4 regions of the Streptacidiphilus sp. MAP12-16 genome follow, and region 3 is predicted to be linked to each of the others. Evidence: riboswitches for the same ligand, from Rfam matches in the RefSeq annotation. Region 3 holds a riboswitch; each other region holds the start of a gene.
What was found. Region 3 has a riboswitch for cyclic di-AMP ahead of ABIA33_RS35785 (M23 family metallopeptidase). Riboswitches for the same ligand answer to the same signal wherever they lie in the genome.
Positions count from the first base shown of each region.

Region 1: another riboswitch for cyclic di-AMP. It lies ahead of ABIA33_RS05425 (transglycosylase family protein); the one in region 3 lies ahead of ABIA33_RS35785 (M23 family metallopeptidase).
Region 2: another riboswitch for cyclic di-AMP. It lies ahead of ABIA33_RS01090 (transglycosylase family protein); the one in region 3 lies ahead of ABIA33_RS35785 (M23 family metallopeptidase).
Region 4: another riboswitch for cyclic di-AMP. It lies ahead of ABIA33_RS25770 (C40 family peptidase); the one in region 3 lies ahead of ABIA33_RS35785 (M23 family metallopeptidase).

Region 1 is NZ_JBGCBY010000003.1:338,940-343,278, reverse strand. It holds gene eno (phosphopyruvate hydratase) at 1-947, opposite strand, end outside; gene ABIA33_RS05425 (transglycosylase family protein) at 1,122-1,838, opposite strand; cyclic di-AMP (ydaO/yuaA leader) riboswitch at 1,844-2,000, opposite strand; gene ABIA33_RS05420 (phosphotransferase) at 2,107-3,045, opposite strand; gene ABIA33_RS05415 (HAD family hydrolase) at 3,441-4,187, opposite strand; gene ABIA33_RS05410 (winged helix-turn-helix domain-containing protein) at 4,215-4,339, opposite strand, start outside.
Region 2 is NZ_JBGCBY010000001.1:243,830-248,168, forward strand. It holds gene ABIA33_RS01085 (D-alanyl-D-alanine carboxypeptidase) at 219-1,610, shown strand; cyclic di-AMP (ydaO/yuaA leader) riboswitch at 1,846-1,999, shown strand; gene ABIA33_RS01090 (transglycosylase family protein) at 1,984-3,249, shown strand; gene ABIA33_RS01095 (chemotaxis protein) at 3,580-4,339, shown strand, end outside.
Region 3 is NZ_JBGCBY010000043.1:24,832-29,170, reverse strand. It holds gene ABIA33_RS35795 (hypothetical protein) at 1-923, shown strand, start outside; gene ABIA33_RS35790 (hypothetical protein) at 1,188-1,490, shown strand; gene ABIA33_RS35785 (M23 family metallopeptidase) at 1,688-2,563, opposite strand; cyclic di-AMP (ydaO/yuaA leader) riboswitch at 2,576-2,705, opposite strand; gene ABIA33_RS35780 (VOC family protein) at 2,878-3,282, opposite strand; gene ABIA33_RS35775 (bile acid:sodium symporter family protein) at 3,312-4,289, opposite strand.
Region 4 is NZ_JBGCBY010000021.1:71,966-76,304, reverse strand. It holds gene ABIA33_RS25775 (Gfo/Idh/MocA family protein) at 40-1,032, shown strand; gene ABIA33_RS25770 (C40 family peptidase) at 1,111-1,599, opposite strand; cyclic di-AMP (ydaO/yuaA leader) riboswitch at 1,602-1,752, opposite strand; gene ABIA33_RS25765 (urease subunit gamma) at 2,427-2,729, shown strand; gene ABIA33_RS25760 (urease subunit beta) at 2,765-3,076, shown strand; gene ABIA33_RS25755 (urease subunit alpha) at 3,069-4,339, shown strand, end outside.

The DNA of each region.
Region 1 (4,339 bases), on a different contig from region 3:
TTGGTCACGAAGAGGTCGTCACCGACCAGCTGGACCTTGTCGCCGAGCTTGGCGGTGATGGTCTTCCAGCCCTCCCAGTCGTCCTCGAACAGCGGGTCCTCGATCGAGACCAGCGGGTACGCGGCGACCAGCTCGGCGTAGTAGTCGGTGAGCTCGGCGGCCGACAGCGACTTGCCCTCGAACTGGTATGCGCCGTCCTTGTAGAACTCGGACGCGGCGACGTCCAGCGCCAGCGCGACGTCCTTGCCGGGGGTGTAGCCGGCCTTCTTGATCGCCTCGACGATGAGGTCGAGGGCCTCACGGTTGCTGTCCAGGTTGGGGGCGAAGCCGCCCTCGTCGCCCAGACCCGTGGAGAGACCGCGCTCCTTCAGCACGCCCTTGAGGGTGTGGTAGACCTCGACGCCCCAGCGGACCGCCTCGGAGAAGGTCTCCGCGCCGATCGGAGCGATCATGAACTCCTGGATGTCGACGTTGGAGTCCGCGTGCGAGCCGCCGTTGAGGATGTTCATCATCGGGACCGGCAGCACGTGGGCGTTGGGGCCGCCCAGGTAGCGGAACAGCGGCAGGTCGCTGGCCTCGGAGGCGGCGTGGGCCACGGCGAGGGAGACGCCGAGGATGGCGTTCGCGCCCAGCGAGGACTTGTCGGGGGTGGCGTCCAGGTCGAGCATGGCCTGGTCGATCAGCCGCTGCTCGGTGGCGTCGTAGCCGACGAGCTCCGGGCCGATCTGCTCGATGACCGCGAGCACGGCCTTCTCCACGCCCTTGCCGCCGTAACGGGACTTGTCACCGTCACGCAGCTCCAGGGCCTCGAAGGCGCCGGTCGAGGCGCCGGACGGAACGGCGGCACGCCCGGTGCTGCCGTCGTCGAGGCCGACCTCGACCTCGACCGTGGGGTTGCCTCGCGAGTCGAGGATCTCCCGGGCTACGACGACGTCGATGGACGGCACAGGCATCTCCTTGGTGGATTACTCCGGTGGGCTCTTCCCCCTGAGCCTATCCGCAGCGGAGGGTCCGACCACCCTGACCCGACGCGAGTCTCACCTGACGGAGCCCCTACCCACCAGTAGTTCACCTGGTGGGTAGGGGCTCCGTCAGGTGAGGTGCCCGCGGTGCGGCTGTGGTCAGCCGACCTGGAGCTTCTGACCGGGAAGGATCAGGTCGGGGTTCCCGCCCACGGTGGTCTTGTTCTCCTGGTACAGCGGCTGCCAGCCGCCGCTGAGGTGGGCGGACCGGGCGATACCGGACAGAGTGTCACCGGGCTTGACGGTGTAGTTGCCGTGGCCGATCTGCGGCTTGGCAGCGGAGGTCGGGGTCGCCGTCGGAGCGCTGGAGGTGTGCGTGCCGGTCGAGGTGTGGGTGCCGGTCGACTGGTGGTGGGTGACCGACTTGTGCGTGGTGGTCCCGGTCGAGGTGTGCGTCGGGGACGCGGTGTCGAGGGCGGGCGCGGAGCCGCCCTGGCTGAGTCCGGCCTGGGGGCCGCAGACCGGCCAGGCGCCGACGCCCTGGGAGGCGAGGACCTTCTCGGCTATCGCTATCTGCTGGCTCTTGCTGGCGTGGTCGGCGGTCGGCGCGTACTGCGTGCCGCCGTACGCCGCCCAGGTCGAGGCGGAGAACTGCACCCCGCCGTAGTAGCCGTTGCCGGTGTTGATGGACCAGTCGCCGCCGCTCTCGCACTGCGCGACACGGTCCCAGGTGGACACGGAGGCGGCGGAGGCGCTGCTCGCCGCGATGAGCGGCATGGCTATGCCGGCCGTGCCGAGGCTTGCGGTGGCGACCAGGCGCCGGGTCTGACTGGTGCGGGGCTTGCGATGGCGGCCGGAAGACGCGTTGAAGACCATGTCAGGGTGTCCCTCTCCGACGCCTGCGAGGTGAGCTGTCGGGTTCGGGCCGTGAGGTAGCCCGGGCGCTGACGCGCCTTCACCCCCAGCCGCAGCCTTGCGAGCTGCGGCAACTTACCTGGGTCCCCCGCTCCTGCCCGTTCGAGAAGTCGAGTTCCGCCCCCCGGTTGGGCAGGACTCGGCGTCCCGCGAGGCGGCCGCCCGCGCATGCGGGCGTTCCGGGCAGGCTAGGCAGAGAGGCGCATGATTCACAAGGCACCGCCGGTGTTCAAGTCGCTTGCTGAGAGGCGAGAACCCTCGCGACCGACCACTGACGATGCCACTCCAGCAAGAGCTTGCGGATCACGTCGCACCCGAGGATCGGGGTAAGACCCAGAGGTGGGGCGGCTGTCGCCAGCGCTGCCTCGATGCGTTTCACGGCGTGGGTGAACGTCGATTCGTCCGGTGCGACTCCCAGAGTGAGTGCGGCGCGAATCACATCGGGGTAGACCGACTGCGCGCGCTCGTACGCCAGATAGTGCTTCAGATCCCGCTCCAGACCGAACGCATGGGCAGGGGACACCTCGGTGACGGCGTCCCGCCAGGCGGCGATGACCTGTCGCTCCTGCGCCGCTGGATATCGCATCCGGCACAGATGGGTCGCGAGATCGTACAGCGGGTCGCCGAACATCGCGTGCTCCCAGTCGATGACCCGAAGCCGATCGGCCGTGTCGATCACGATGTTCTGCCGGTGCACATCCGTGTGCAGGAGGCTGAACGGCCGCCCCTGCAGCTTGGGCAGCCCGGCGCCGAAGCGACTCATGGCGTCGTCGCCTACGCCCAGTTCGCGGAGCAGCCAGCCGAACTCGTCCCGATGGGCATCAGCCAGCTTCGTCTGGGCGAACTGCACCAGGCTCCCCATGAAGGCCGAGGAGTCGCCCTCAGGGGCCCACGGTTTCGGGAGCGGCGGCAAGTCCTGCCGCTCGAAGCGAACCAGTTGAGCGAAGAAGCGCGCGATCTGGTCGACATACGACGCCGGTACGATCGCCCCCGCGGGAACCCGATCCGCGAGCGTCCAGCCCTCGACGTAGATGAGCACCGCCGTGCCGTCAGGATCGGTGTGCAGCACCTGTGGGACGTCGACGCCCCGTCCACGCGTGGACGTGCGACGAACGTCCTCCAGGACGCGCAGCACGGCACTCTCATTCGGCCAGATTCGCCAGACCATCTCGGAAGTGGGCCGGCGGACGCGGAGCAGCTCGGGAGCGGACCGGCGGACCCGGAGCAGGAGGGAGGTGCCGACGCCCAGTCCGAGGGTGCAGGCGTCCTCCGGGGTCAGCCGCACCCGATAGTTCCGGTTGTGGAAACCACCTGTGGAGACGACTCTTCGCCGTACGGAGTTGACCAGATCGTCGTAGACAGCCTCGGGTGCCCGAACCACCACGGGCTCCACACCTGCGGTCGGAGAAACGAGGTCACTGCTGATGATGATGGCAGCTCCTGGCACTCAGGAAGATGGCTTGGTTTCTGCACCGGACGGGGCCGAGTTTGAAAGCCACCCTAGTGGGGAACGAGGTTGCCCGCGCCTCGGACACGGCTCCGTTACCACGATGTAGCACGGCGTCAGAGGCGGGGCGCCCAGCACAACTCATCGAGGTGCGCGATCAGGTGTCGGACACCTGCCGCTCGCAGGCGCGCCTCCGTCCTCTCGGTCGGCGCGAAGCCGAGAAACCGCACCTTCGCGGAGGCGGCTGCCTTGAAGTCGGATTCGGAGTCACCGATCATCAGACACCGGTCAGTGACCCTGCAGCCCAGCCCGTCCAGGGCACGGGCGACGCAGTCAGGGTCCGGCTTCATGAAGTCCGGGTCGGGATTCCGACCGTAGATGTGCCCCTGAAAAGCGGCTCTGAGTCCGCTGGACTGCTCAAGGGCCAGGAAGGCGCGTATTGCCTCGGGGGCGTTGTTGCTGGTGATCGCGAGTCCACGGCCCTGCCGGATCAGCTCGCCGACCAGCGCGTCCGCGCCCTCGGTGATGACCGCGCTCTTCGCGGCTGTGCGCTCCTCCCGGACCAGGGCTCGCTCCGTGGCGCTGACCAGCCGCTCTACTTCGCTCCTCGAACGGGCCGGGTGTCTCCGCAGGAGGCTGCGGAGCTCGGCCACCATCCCGTGCGGATCTGTCGGATCGGAGAAGTCCAGTTCGCCCAGCAGGAGTTCAGCCGACAGGAGGTCGAGCAGCCTGGAGGCGATTCCTTGCGCCTGACGCCCTGCGAAGAGATCCACCAGTGGACCGTCGAAGTCGAAGAGCACGTAGTCCACACCGTCGAAGAGCTCGGCGAGAGGGGGGCGAGCGGGGGGTCGGATCCAGTTCACCAGACGAGTGTCCGTGTAACTCGGTTATCAGACCAGAGGATCCCCGGCGAGCTGGTCCGCATCACCCGGCCACTCGACCGCGATCGTGTTCCAGACCGACTCGAACCATGTTTGGGCTTTGCGCGCGGCGGAGGGACGTTGGCGGATCAGCG
Region 2 (4,339 bases), on a different contig from region 3:
CGCCGACCCCAGCCCCGACCTCCCCGCCGACCCCAGCGCTGGCCTCGGCTCCGACCTCCGCGTCGCCTTCGGCCCCGGCCTCCGCGCCGCCCTCGGCTGCACCGCCCGCGGAGCGCGCCCCGCACGCCCCGCGCGGCTCGCACCCGGCAGGCGCGCGGGCGTACGGCGAAGGGGCGAGCGCAGCGGCGATCGCCGCTGCGGCCGAGCAGACCCGGCCCATGTCGCAGGTCGCCCCGCCCCTCCCCGACACCGCAGTCTCCCCCGCCGAGCACCGGCCAACTCCCGCCGCGATCCAATCGTGGGACGCCTCGCCCTCCCCCGAGACGACCTCCGAGGCACTGGAGATCCTGGCCACCCTCAGCAGCCGTCCGGCCTCCCCGCTCCGCCGCGCGATCAAGCGGATCAGTCTGTGGGGCGGCCTGCTGTGCCTCGTCCTGGCGATCCTGGCCGTGGTCCAGGTGCTGCGCCCGCTGCCGAAGGTCAACCTCCGGCTGACCGCCGACTCGACCTACGCCTTCACCGGCTCCACCCCGGCCCTTGCCTGGCCCGCCAGCGGGCAGGCGACCGCCGAGGTCCCCGGTCTCGGCACCCTCGGGCACAGCGGCTCGGACAACCCGGTGCCGATCGCCAGCGTGACCAAGGTGATGACCGCTCATCTCGTCCTCAAGGACCACCCGCTGAGCACGGGTGAGCCCGGGCCGACGATCACCGTCGACCACCAGGCCGCGCAGGAGTACACCACCGGCCTGGCCGGCGGCGAGTCCGTGATGAAGGTCACCGAGGGTGAGCAGATCAGCGAGTACCAGGCCCTGCAGATGCTGCTGATCCCCTCGGCGAACAACATCGCCCGCCTGCTCGGCCGCTGGGACGCGGGCTCTGACGCCGCGTTCGTGACGAAGATGCAGGCCGAGGCGACGGCGCTGGGGATGTCCAAGTCGACCTACACCGACCCCAGCGGCCTCGACGGAACCACCAGGAGCACCGCGAACGACCAGCTCAAGCTGGCCGGAACGGTGATGCAGGACCCGGTCTTCCGGGAGATCGTCAGCACCCCCTCGTTCACTCCGCCCGGGAACGCGTTGACGTACAACAACAACAATCTGCTGGGCAAGAACGGCGTCATCGGCATCAAGACCGGCTCCAGCAGCGCGGCCCTCGGTTGCCTGATGTGGGCGGCGCAGCAGCAGATCGGTGGCACCACGCAGACCATCGTGGGCGTGGTGCTGAGCCAGCCTGCCTCGAAGAGCACCGGCGGCTGGCTGCCCTCGGTGCTGATCAACAGTCAGAAGGTCGTCGTCAGTGCCGAGGGCACGCTGCAGGCGCACACCGTCGCGAAGAAGGGCGACGTGGTCGGCTACGTGGACGACGGGCTCGGCGGCAGGACCCCGGTCGTGGCCTCCAAGGACGTGACGGTCGTCGGCTGGAGCGGGCTGTTGGTGAACGTCACGCTGGTTGCCGCCGACGGCGGGGTTCCGCACACCGGCACGGCGGGCACGACGGTCGGCATGCTGGAGGTGGGATCCGGGCAGAACGCCCAGAAGATCCCGGTCACGCTCCAGCGCGAGCTGTCCCAGCCCTCCCTCGGAGCCAGGCTGACCCGACTCGGGTAGCCGCTTCCCTCCTTCTCCCAGTGACCCGGTGCACCTGTGCACCGGGTCACTGCCGTTCGTGCGGGTGCGGTGATCCATTCAAATGCCCACATAACGGCACCAGGTGGGACCACCGGCGGTGACGGGCATCACAAACCATTGTGGTTTCAACGGCCGCCTGCCTAGCGTGCGAGGCGTCCGCACTTATGCGGAACAGACACCTCCGGAACGCCGAGTCCTGCCACCGGAGGCGTCGAGACCCGACACACCGCACCACGGCAGGAGCGGGGGACCCAGGTAAGTCGCCGCGATCACGCGATCGCGGCTAGGGGTGAAGCCGTGCAGCGCACGGCCGGGCAACTCCAGCCCGAATCCGACAGCTCACCTCGTAGGCGTGGGAGAGGAACTCTTCTTCATGCTGTCCAGCACCGGGCGCCGTCGTGCCCCGAAGGCCCGCCGCAACACCACCCAGCGCCTTATCGCCTCGGCCGGCCTGACCGGCGTCGGCCTCGCCATCCCCCTGGTCAGCGCGACCACCGCCTCTGCCGCCTCCGTCTCGACCTGGGACGCGGTCGCCCAGTGCGAGAGCACCGGCAACTGGTCGATCAACACCGGTAACGGCTACTACGGCGGGCTCCAGTTCTCCGCCTCCACCTGGGCCGCGTACGGCGGCACTCAGTACGCGTCCTCGGCCGACCAGGCCACCAAGGACCAGCAGATCGCCGTCGCGGAGAAGGTCCTCGCCTCGCAGGGCCCGACCGCCTGGCCCGTCTGCGGCCCGCAGGCCGGCCTGAGCCAGGGCGGCGCACCCGCCTCCGTCAACACCTCGTCGTCGTCCACGACCTCCTCGTCCTCCTCGGCGTCCGCGTCCTCCGGCGCCACCACTCCTTCCACCCACTCCGCGTCCACCTCTTCGACCACCACCCCGTCCGCCGGCACCACCGCCGGCAACTACACCGTGGTCTCCGGCGACTGGCTCTCCACCATCGCCGGCAAGGAGCACGTCTCCGGTGGCTGGCAGCGCCTCTACGCCCTCAACAAGTCCACGCTGACCGCGGGCCCGAACGTGATCTACCCCGGTCAGCGTCTCTCCCTCGGCGGCGGCGTCGCGTCCAAGTCCTCCACCAGCTCGGACGCCGGCTCCAGCACGAGCTCCAGCACCACCGCCAGCACTGACGCCGAGTCCGGTTCCGACGCCGCCTCCGCTGCCGCCTCCCACTCGGCTTCCGGCTCCGGCTCGGCGGTCACGCAGGCCACCCAGGCCGTCTCCGCCGCCACGACCAGCAGCACCGTCAGCGGCAACATGGCCGCCGCGGTCGCTTTCGTGAAGGCGCACGTCGGCGACGCCTACGCCTACGGCGGCACCGGCCCGTCCAGCTGGGACTGCTCGGGTCTGGCGCAGGCCGCCCTGGCCCAGGCCGGGATCTCCATCCCGCGCACCAGCCAGGAGCAGGCCTCCGCCAGCACCCGCGTCTCGCTGAGCTCGCTTCAGCCCGGTGACCTGCTGTTCTGGTCCAATGACGGCACCGCTGCCGGTGCATACCACGTCGCCGTCTACGTCGGCGGCGGCGAGTACGTCGAGGCCGCCAACCCGGGCGCCGGTGTCAAGACCGACACCATCAGCAACTGGGCGCCGGACTTCGCCGGCCGCATCAGCTGATCGCAGCTCTCCTGCCTCACCGCCCGGCATCGTGCCCCTGCAGCCGACGAACCGTCAGCCGCAGGGGCACGATGCTGTCGGCTGGGCCGCCGCCGCTGACGCGGAGCGACGTCTCGCAAGCGCGCCTCGCGCCTCCTTGCCGGGCATCGCGGGTCGGCCGTGGTTCGATATGAACCAGTTCGCGGTATTCGCTTCCCGCCCGTTTCGCGCGCCCGGCCGAGTCGCGGCCGGTGTGCGGCGCTGGTTTCCTGGAGCAGGCGCCCGGTCCGCTTCGCGGGGAGGCGTTCACCCCGGTTCACGCCGAGCCAGACCACAGGAGAGGGCGCACCATTGCACACCATCGAACTGACGCCGGCCGTGTTGGAAGACCTTCGGCGTCCCCGGCGCTACCCGGCCGTGTCACTGCTGATGGCCACGCACCGCCGCGAACCCGACAACGCACAGGACCCGATCCGGCTGCGCAACCTGCTGGCCGAGGCGAAGAAGCGCATCGCGGCCGACCCTGAGGTCTCCCGGGAGAGCCGGATCGACCTGGAGCGGCAGCTGGACCAGGCCGCGTCCCAGGTCGACCTGGTCCATGCCGAGGACGGCCTGCTCATCCTGGTCGCGGCCGGTGAGCACCAGGTGTGGCAGTTCGCCGCGCCCACCGCCCCGCCGGAGCGCGTCCTGCTGGAGTCCACGTTTCTGACCCGGAACCTGATCGCCGCCCGGCAGTACCGGCGCCCGTACTGGGTGCTGACCCTGTCCTTGCAGGCCGCCCGACTGTGGGAGGGCACCGAGGACGCGTTCGCCCCCGTCACCGGACACGGGTTCCCGGTGGAGCCCGAGATCCCCGACCCGCAGGACGCGATCCCCGGGCCGAACTTCGGCAACCGTCCCAGTTCAAAGCGCGACGAGCGGGTGCGCCAGTACCTCCGGTCGGTCGACAGCGCGCTCGGCAAGGCCCTGGCCGCGGAGCGGCGGCCGGTCTTCGTCGTCGGTGCGATCGGCGACGTCACCCGCTTCGAGGAGGAGTCGGACCATCAGGTGGACGTGGCCGGCCGGCTGGACCACGGCGGGCTCGACCAGGTGACCGGGCACCAGCTCGCCG
Region 3 (4,339 bases):
GGGTGATGGGCCGGCACACCCTGGACACCGACCTGCGGCGTGCCGCGGGCCTGCTCGCCTGGCTGCCGCGCCGCCTCGCCGTCCAGTCGCCGCTGCCGGACGCCCTCACCGGACTACCCCCGCTGCGTGCGCGTGGCCTGCGGGACAACGCGCAGAGCGCAGCCGAGATCGACGAAGTGCAGCCCGGCTCCCTGCTGGTGGACCACCACGAGGAGGAGGCACACGAGGAGCGGGCGCGCGCCGAGGAACTTCAGGAGGTACGGCGCTGGCTGCGCGACGCGGAGGAGCGGGAGTCGCAGCTCGCGGCCGAGTACGACGAGCAGTACAGCGAGCTGCGGGAGGCCCGCACCCAGGTCCGCTCGCTGCGCGGACGGCTCGCCGAGGCGGGCCGGGCGGACGAGCTGGAGACGACGACGGTCCCGGGGGGGACGCGGGACGACCCCGTCTCCTTCGCGGAGCTGGTTGACCGGATGGACGAGTTCCCCCGGCTTGCCTTCACCGGTGACCCCCGCCTCGCCAGGGAGCTGGACGACCAGACCGACCACCCCACCTGGGTCCGGATGGCCTGGGACGCGCTGCTCGCACTGGAGGACTACGCCGCGGCGGCGGTCCACGGCGCGTCCGGCGGCGACTTCCGCCGCTGGTGCGAGAACACGCCAGCCGAATGCCATGTCTTCCCGCCGCGCAAAGTGATCCGCGACGAGTCCCGCACGGTGCGCACCAACGGCAAGTGGAAGGGCGAGCGGGAGCTGCCGGTGCCGGTGGACGTGAGCCCGACGGGCAAGGTCTTCATGGGCGCCCACCTCCGCATAGGCGGTGGCGGCACCGCCCCGCGGCTGCACTACCACGACGACTGCTCGGGGACGGGGCGGATCTACATCGGCTACATCGGGCTGCACCTCCACAACACCAGGACCAACTGACCCCATGCCCGGGGGTCCGGGGGTCGCCCCCGGGGGATGGAGCATCGGCTACATCGGGCTGCACCTCCACAACACCAGGACCAACTGACCCCACGTCCCGGGGGTCCGGGGCTCGCCCCCGGGGGATGGAGCATCGGCTACATCGGGCTGCACCTCCACAACACCAGAACCAACTGACCCCACGCCCCGGGGGTCAACCGGGACCCGCTGGCGAGCCCCTCGGGTTAGGGTCGTGGTCGGACTACTGCAGGAGGTCGTACGGAGATGGCACGGATTCCCTCTTCCCTGGTCGCGGCGAGCGGACTCGTCGGCGGATTCGGGATCGCCCGGGCGACCAAGAAGCGCGAGCTGGGCGGGGTGGCGCTGCTGGCGGCGGGGGCCGTGGCCGCGACCCAGTGGAAGCGGGCCGCAGGCCCGGGCACCGCGGTCGCGCTGACCGGGCTCTACGTCGCGGCCTTCGCGGGCTCGCACCCGCTCGCGAAGAAGCTCGGCGCCTGGCCCTCCGTCGGTACCGTCGCCGCAGGCGTGGCCCTTGCGTCGTGGGCGGCCGTGGACCGCCGCGTCTGACAAGCCCACTCAACCCCAGGCAGGCTGACTCAGGCAATCCGGCCCAGGCAGGCTGACTCAGGCAGGCCGACTCAGGCAGGCTGACTCAGGCAGGCCGACTCAGGCAGGCCGACGGTCCCGGTGTCGGGGGGTGTCACCGGGACCGTCGGGGTTCAGGGGCGCGCATATGCTGGCGCGCTTCGGTTCCTGCTACGGAGTCAGAGCGAGAGGCCGTGCTCAGCCAGCCACGCCGCCGGATCGACGGGCTCCGCGCCTCCCGGCCGCACCTCCAGGTGCAGGTGGGGGGCGGTGACATTGCCCGTCGCGCCGACTCTGCCGATGGGCTGGCCCGCGGTCACCTCGCCGGAGCCGACGCCTATCGCCGACAGGTGGCAGTACCAGACCTCGGTGCCGTCGGGCAGCGTCTCCACCACGCGGTATCCGAAGGCTCCGGCCCAACCGGCGGACGTGACAGTACCGTTGCCGATGGCGACGACCGGCGCACCGCTGGGGGCGGCGAAGTCCTGTCCGGTGTGCAGGTGTGCCCAGTAGGAGTCGGACTGCCCGAACCCCGAACCGGTGACGGCGCCTGCGACCGGGGCAACCAGGTCGCCGAGCCGCAGTCCCGCATCCCTGGCGTCCTGCGCGGCCTGTGCGGCGGCCGCTGCCTCCGCCACCGCCTGCAGGGCCAGTGCCTGCTTCGCCGCCGCAACCTGCGCAGCCTGGCGCCGGGCCGCGTCGTCCGCGGTCGCTCGCTGCTGCGCGGCCTGGATCCTGATCCGCTCGGCCAGCGCCGTGCCGGGGTCGGTCGCGTGCGCGGCCGTGGAGTTCACGGTCAGCGTCCGGGCGAACGGAGAAGTCTGGGCGTGCTCCTGGGCGATCAGCGTGCCCTTCGCGCTGCTCCCGGGATCGTTCGCGGCGGCGGAAGCCGGTGCGGCCAGGCCGATCGCGCCGGTGGCACCGACAGCGGCCATCGCCGCGATACCCAGGACGGTGGACGGCGCAATGCCTGTGAGGCGCTGCGGTGTCGCGTCGGGTATCTGCTCGGACCTCTGCGGCTGCACGGGTGCCCAGGCGGGCTGGTACGACGCCACGTTCGGCGTGCTCCTTTCCTTCCCTCTCGCCGACCGGGTTAGCTGACGGGTTCGGAGAGGAAGGTCTCCTACAGCCGACTTCGGCTGATTCACCCCAGGTACGTGGTTCCCCGGTTCCAACTGGATTAGGCGACTGCGCGCGACGCCGTCCGTCGAACGGCAGAACTTCGCGTTGCGTTATAGAAAGGTAATCCCAGTGACGGTTGAATCCAAGCGATCCAGGCGGTGCAGTTGAGCAGGACCCGGACCGTTACTTGATTTGTCCGATTTCGCCCGGACTTGACCCCTCCTGACCCTCCATCAGGCCGCTCCACTCAGCGCACCAGGCAGAACTCGTTGCCCTCGGGGTCGAGCATGACCTGGAACGCACCCTCCGCGTCGTGCTGGACCTCACCGACCGCCTCCGCTCCGCGATCGATCAGCTCGGCCCGGACCGTGGGGATGTCGTCGACCTCGATGTCCAGGTGCAGTCGGTTCTTCTTGCTCTCCTTTCCCTCCGTGACGGCCTGGAAGGCCAGCCGAGGCTGTCCGCCCGGCGGGTCCAGGTAGGACCAGTCGACCGAACGGTCGACTGGGAAACCACCCATCAGCACCGCCCAGAAGCGAACCAGCCGCCCGGGATCCGAGCAGTCCACGACGATCTCGTCCAGCCGCCCGAGGCCCTTGCCGCCCTCGGTACTGCCGCCCGCGCTGCTGCCCTTGTCACTGCCCTGGCTCATATCGCCAAGCTAGCGCCGCACCAGCCGGTTCAGGGAGATGCGCGCACAAGGCGCCCCACCGAGCCGGCCAGGATCTTCTGCAGCAGGCTGTAGGCGAGGATCGGCAGCAGCACCAGTGGATGGTCCGGCATTCGTGTCGCGGCGACGACCGCGCTCGCGCTGCTGTTGTTCATCCCGGAGGCGTAGGTGAGTGCGATCGCGTCCGCTCGGGGGATCCGGAGTCGGCCCGCCATCACCCAGCCGGCAAGGAACGAGCTTCCGCACATCAGCGTCGCCGCGACGACGACCAGGACGAGGAAGTCCGGGTCTGGCCGCTCGACCACCTGCCGCAGCGCCCCGCAGGCATTGGTGTAGCTGAGGGTGATCACGACGGACAGGTTCGCCAGCCGAATCGCAGGGAGCGCCCGGTGTATCGGCACGCCGAGGCGTGCGAACAATTGCCCGGCGAGCAGGCCGAGCGCACAGGGCACGACGACGACCAGAACGGCGAAGAGACTGCTGGCCGTGCGCGCGATGGCGTGCAGGTCGGCGGCATAAGCGCCGTCGGTGAGGAAACCGCCCAGGTGCAGGCCGAGCGGGATGGTCAGCGGGCTGAGCAGGGTGGAGCCGACGACCAGGCCCAGGCTCAGTGTCGCGTTGCCCTCGCTGCCCTGCGCGAACACCGTTGCTCCCGCGGCCACCGGCATCGCCCCGATCAGGGCCAGCCCGACCAGCAGGCTCTGTGCCTCCTTCTGGTTGTGCCATCCCTGGGCCGCGACCGAGCCGGCTGCGAGCAGGACCGTGGGGAGCAGCGCGTTGGAGAGGATGCCGACGAGCAGCGGCCCGGGTCGGCGTAGCAGCCGAGGCAGTTGCTCGGCCTTCGCGGTCAGTCCGGCATTGAAGATGATGACGGCCAGCAGTCCCGCCTGGAGCGGGAAGGAGGCGGCCCCGACCCGGCCCAGCGAGACTCCCCGGATCGCCTCACCCGGCTCGGGCAGGGCTGCGGCGAGGACATAGGCCCCCACCATGATCCACAGAAGCTGCCGCTGAAGCCCCGCCCCCACGCGGGCGAGCAGCC
Region 4 (4,339 bases), on a different contig from region 3:
CGCTGGACGGCGGCGGTGCCGGCGCGGTGGGATGACCTCATGACTCAGAAGATCCGTTGGGGCATCCTCGCCACCGGCAGCATCGCCGCCGACTTCACCCAGGACCTGCAACTGCTGCCGGACGCCGAGATCGTCGCCGTCGGCTCGCGCACCGAGGCGTCCGCCCGTGCCTTCGCGGACCGCTTCGGCATCCCCCGCGCCCACGGCAGCTGGGCGGCGCTCGCGGCCGACGACGACGTCGACATCGTCTACGTCGCCACCCCGCACCACGCGCACCGCGAGGCGGCGGCGCTCTGTCTGGAGGCCGGGCGCGCCGTCCTGTGCGAGAAGCCGTTCACCCTCAATGCCGCCGATTCCAGGGAGCTGACGGAGCTCGCCCGCAGCCGCGGCCTGTTCCTGATGGAGGCCATGTGGATGCGCTGCAACCCGGCGATCCGCAAGCTGGTCGAGCTCGTGGCGGACGGGGCCGTCGGCGAGGTCGGCACCGTCCAGGCCGACTTCGGCCTCGCCGGTCCGTTCGACCCGGCGCACCGGCTGCGCGACCCGAAGCTGGGCGGGGGAGCGCTGCTCGACCTGGGCGTCTACCCGGTCTCCCTGGCCCACCTGCTGCTGGGCCGCCCTGAGAGTGTGTCGGCCTGGGCGAAGCTCACCCCCGAGGGCGTGGACGCCAACACCGGCCTGCTGCTCGGCTACGAGTCCGGCGCGCTGGCCACGCTCAGCTGCGGCCTCGTCGCGGCCACGCCCGTGCGCGCCGTCGTCAGCGGCCCGCTCGGGCGGATCGAACTCTCCGCGCCGTTCTTCTGTCCCGACCGCATCTCGCTCTACCGGGGCGAGGGCGAGTCGGTGGAACCGGAGGTGTTCGAGCTGCCCCGCACCGGCGTCGGCCTGGCACACGAGGCCGAGGAGGCCATGCGCTGCCTGCGCGCAGGACTCCTGGAGAGCCCCTTGGTGTCCTGGCAGGACACCCTGGAGGTCATGGAGATCCTCGACGCCGCCCGGGCGCAGACCGGAGTTCGCTACCCGGGCGAGTGACGTCGGCAGCCCTCCGCCGCAGAGCGTCAGCCGGCCGGGTGCAGGCGTCAGGGGGGCAGGCGTCAGGGGGGGCAGGCGTCAGCCGATCCGCCCGAACCAGACCGAACCGGTCCAGATCCGCTCCAGCTTGACGTACGAGCCGGAGTGCGGGGCGTGCCAGATCCGGTTGTACCCGGCATAGATCCCGACGTGGTAGACGTAGCTGCCCGAGTGGAAGAACACCAGGTCACCGGGGCGCAGACTGGCCCTGGAGATGTGCCGGACGCTGTTGTACTGGGCTTGCGCGGTGCGTGGCAGATTCTTGCCGGCGTGCTTGAACGAGTAGTACGTCAGGCCCGAGCAGTCGAACCGGTTGGGGCCTGCGGCGCCGTAGCTGTAGGGGTCGCCGTGTTTTGATGCCGCGATGCTCAGGGCCTTGGCCTCGATCGTCGCGGCATCGGCGGGGCTGTTCGCCAGCAGGGTGCTGCCGGCCACGGCGGCCAGCGTGAGCGCTGAGGTGACCCCGGCCCGCCAGCGGCGGCTGTTCAGGTTCCGCTTCGGGGCATGGGTGATCGCGGACGCAGTCATGCGCTTCCTTCCGGAACCGCCTACGAAAGGTCTCCCTGTCGGGTTCGGGCTCCGAAAGCTGCCCGGCCACGTGGTGGCTTCACCCCAAGGGACGGTCCGGCCGTCCCGCCTTGATTGGGTCTCCCGCTCTCGCCTGTCAGGTGTGTTGTGCACCTGGCGTCCGACCGGTGGCGAGACTCGGCGTCCGGCCGGACCGCCCCGCCTGGGTGGCGGGGACTTTCTGTTCGGCCGTCAGTATTGCCACGTTCTTATGGGATCTTCACGTCGCGACGGCCTTTTGTGACTCTTGTCACCTCGGGTTTCGGGATCGGATTCCGGTTGTTTCCAAGGGTGTTGATAAATTTCACACGGATCTCGGGAATATGGCCTGACCTGCGATGACGCCTCGTCAGACGCTGATAGGGAGTCAAATCTTCCGCCTATTAGGGGCGTTCGCCGATCACTCGTCGAGGTGATCTCCCAGGAGTTCCCGTGATCTCCCGGTGATCTTCCTGGTGATCTCCGGTGAGTATCGGAGTCCGGTATTCCGCCGGCTCGTCGATCATTCGCCCGAGCGCCCGATGGCACCGCTCCGCTGCCGGTGGCGCGAGGCGGATCCGGCTCGTGCCTCTGACCTTCCGAGCCGCCGGTCCGCTAACGTGTCGGCACACGATCCACCCCGCCGGGCGCGGATCGGACGTGGTGGCGGCGGGCAGTGCGGCCCGTGTGCGACGCCGACCACGGCCGGTACCCCCGCCGCGTCCCGACGGCCTCCCGCGGCACGACGGCGTGCCCGCGTCCCCTCCCCCCAAGCAGCCTGCATGGGACGCCCCCAGAGGTGATCGCCGATGAGACTCTCCCCGCACGAGCAGGAACGCCTGCTCATCCATGTGGCCGCAGACGTCGCCAGGGCCCGGCGCGAACGCGGACTGCGCCTCAACCACCCGGAGGCGGTTGCGATACTCACCGTCCACGTCCTGGAGGGCGCGCGCGACGGCAGGACCGTCGCCGAGCTGATGGAGTCCGGGCGCAAGGTGCTGTCCCGCGCCGACGTCATGGAGGGGATCCCGGAGATGATCCACGACGTCCAGGTCGAGGCGACCTTCCCCGACGGCACCAAGCTCGTCACCGTCCACGAGCCGATCGCATGACCGCCGCGCCGACGGCTCCCGGTGTCGTCCCCGGGATCATCCCTGGAGAGGTGCTGCTCGCGGACGGAGAGGTCGGGCTCAACCTCGGCCGCCCCGTGACCACCCTTGCCGTGGTCAACACCGCCGACCGCCCGATCCAGGTGGGCTCGCACTACCACTTCGCCGAGGCCAACCCCGGTCTGGACTTCGACCGGGCCGCCGCCCACGGCCGGCGCCTCAACATCCCGGCCGGGACCGCGGTCCGCTTCGAACCCGGCATCCCCGCCGAGGTCGAGCTCGTGCCGCTGGGCGGACGCCGCGAGGTGCTGGGCCTGCGCGGCGAGACGAAGGGAAGCCTCGATGACTGACGCCCGCGACGCCCGCGACTCCCGTGACGGCCGCGACTCCCGCGAGCCCGCACTCTCACTGACCCGCCGCCGCTACGCCGACCTCTACGGCCCGACCACCGGCGACCGCATCCGCCTCGCCGACACCGACCTGCTCATCGAGATCGAGCAGGACCTCAGCGCCGGCGGCGACGAGGCCGTGTTCGGCGGCGGCAAGGTCATCCGCGAGTCCATGGGCCAGTCCCGCGCCTCCCGCGCCGAGGGCACTCCGGACACGGTGATCACCGGCGTGGTCGTGCTCGACCACTGGGGCATCGTCAAGGCCGACCTCGGCATCCGCGACGGGCGGATCACCGCCCTCGGCAAGGCGGGCAACCCGGAGACCATGGACGGGGTCCACCCCGACCTGGTCTTCGGCCCCGAGACCGAGGTGATCTCCGGCAACGGGAAGATCCTCACCGCCGGGGCCGTCGACGCCCATGTCCACCTGATCTGCCCGCAGATCTTCGAGGAGGCCCTCGCCTCCGGCGTCACCACCCTCCTCGGCGGCGGCACCGGACCCGCCGAGGGCAGCAAGGCCACGACCATCACCCCCGGCGGCTGGCACCTGGCCCGGATGTTCGCGGCGGCCGAGCAGTACCCCGTCAACTTCGGCCTGCTGGGCAAGGGCAACACCGTCAACGCCGAGTCCATGCGGGCGCAGCTGCGTGCCGGAGCCATGGGCTTCAAGATCCACGAGGACTGGGGCGCCACCCCCGCCGCCATCGACGCCTGCCTCAACGTCTGTGAGGAGACCGGCGCGCAGCTCGCCATCCACACGGACACCCTCAACGAGGCCGGCTTCGTCCAGGACACCCTCGCCGCCATCGCCGGGCGCGGGGTCCACGCCTACCACACCGAGGGCGCAGGCGGCGGCCACGCGCCGGACATCATCACCGTCGTCTCGCAGCTCAACGTGCTGCCCAGCTCGACCAACCCGACCCGCCCGCACACCCGCAACACCGTGGACGAGCATCTGGACATGCTGATGGTGTGCCACCACCTCAGCCCCAGCGTGCCCGAGGACCTGGCCTTTGCCGAGTCGCGGATCCGCCCCTCCACCATCGCCGCCGAGGACTTCCTGCACGACCTCGGCGCGATCTCCATCATCAGTTCCGACTCCCAGGCGATGGGCCGGGTCGGCGAGGTGGTCATGCGCACCTGGCAGACCGCGCATGTCATGAAGCGCCGCCGAGGGGCGCTGCCCGGAGACGGGCCAGCCGACAACAACCGTGCACGTCGCTA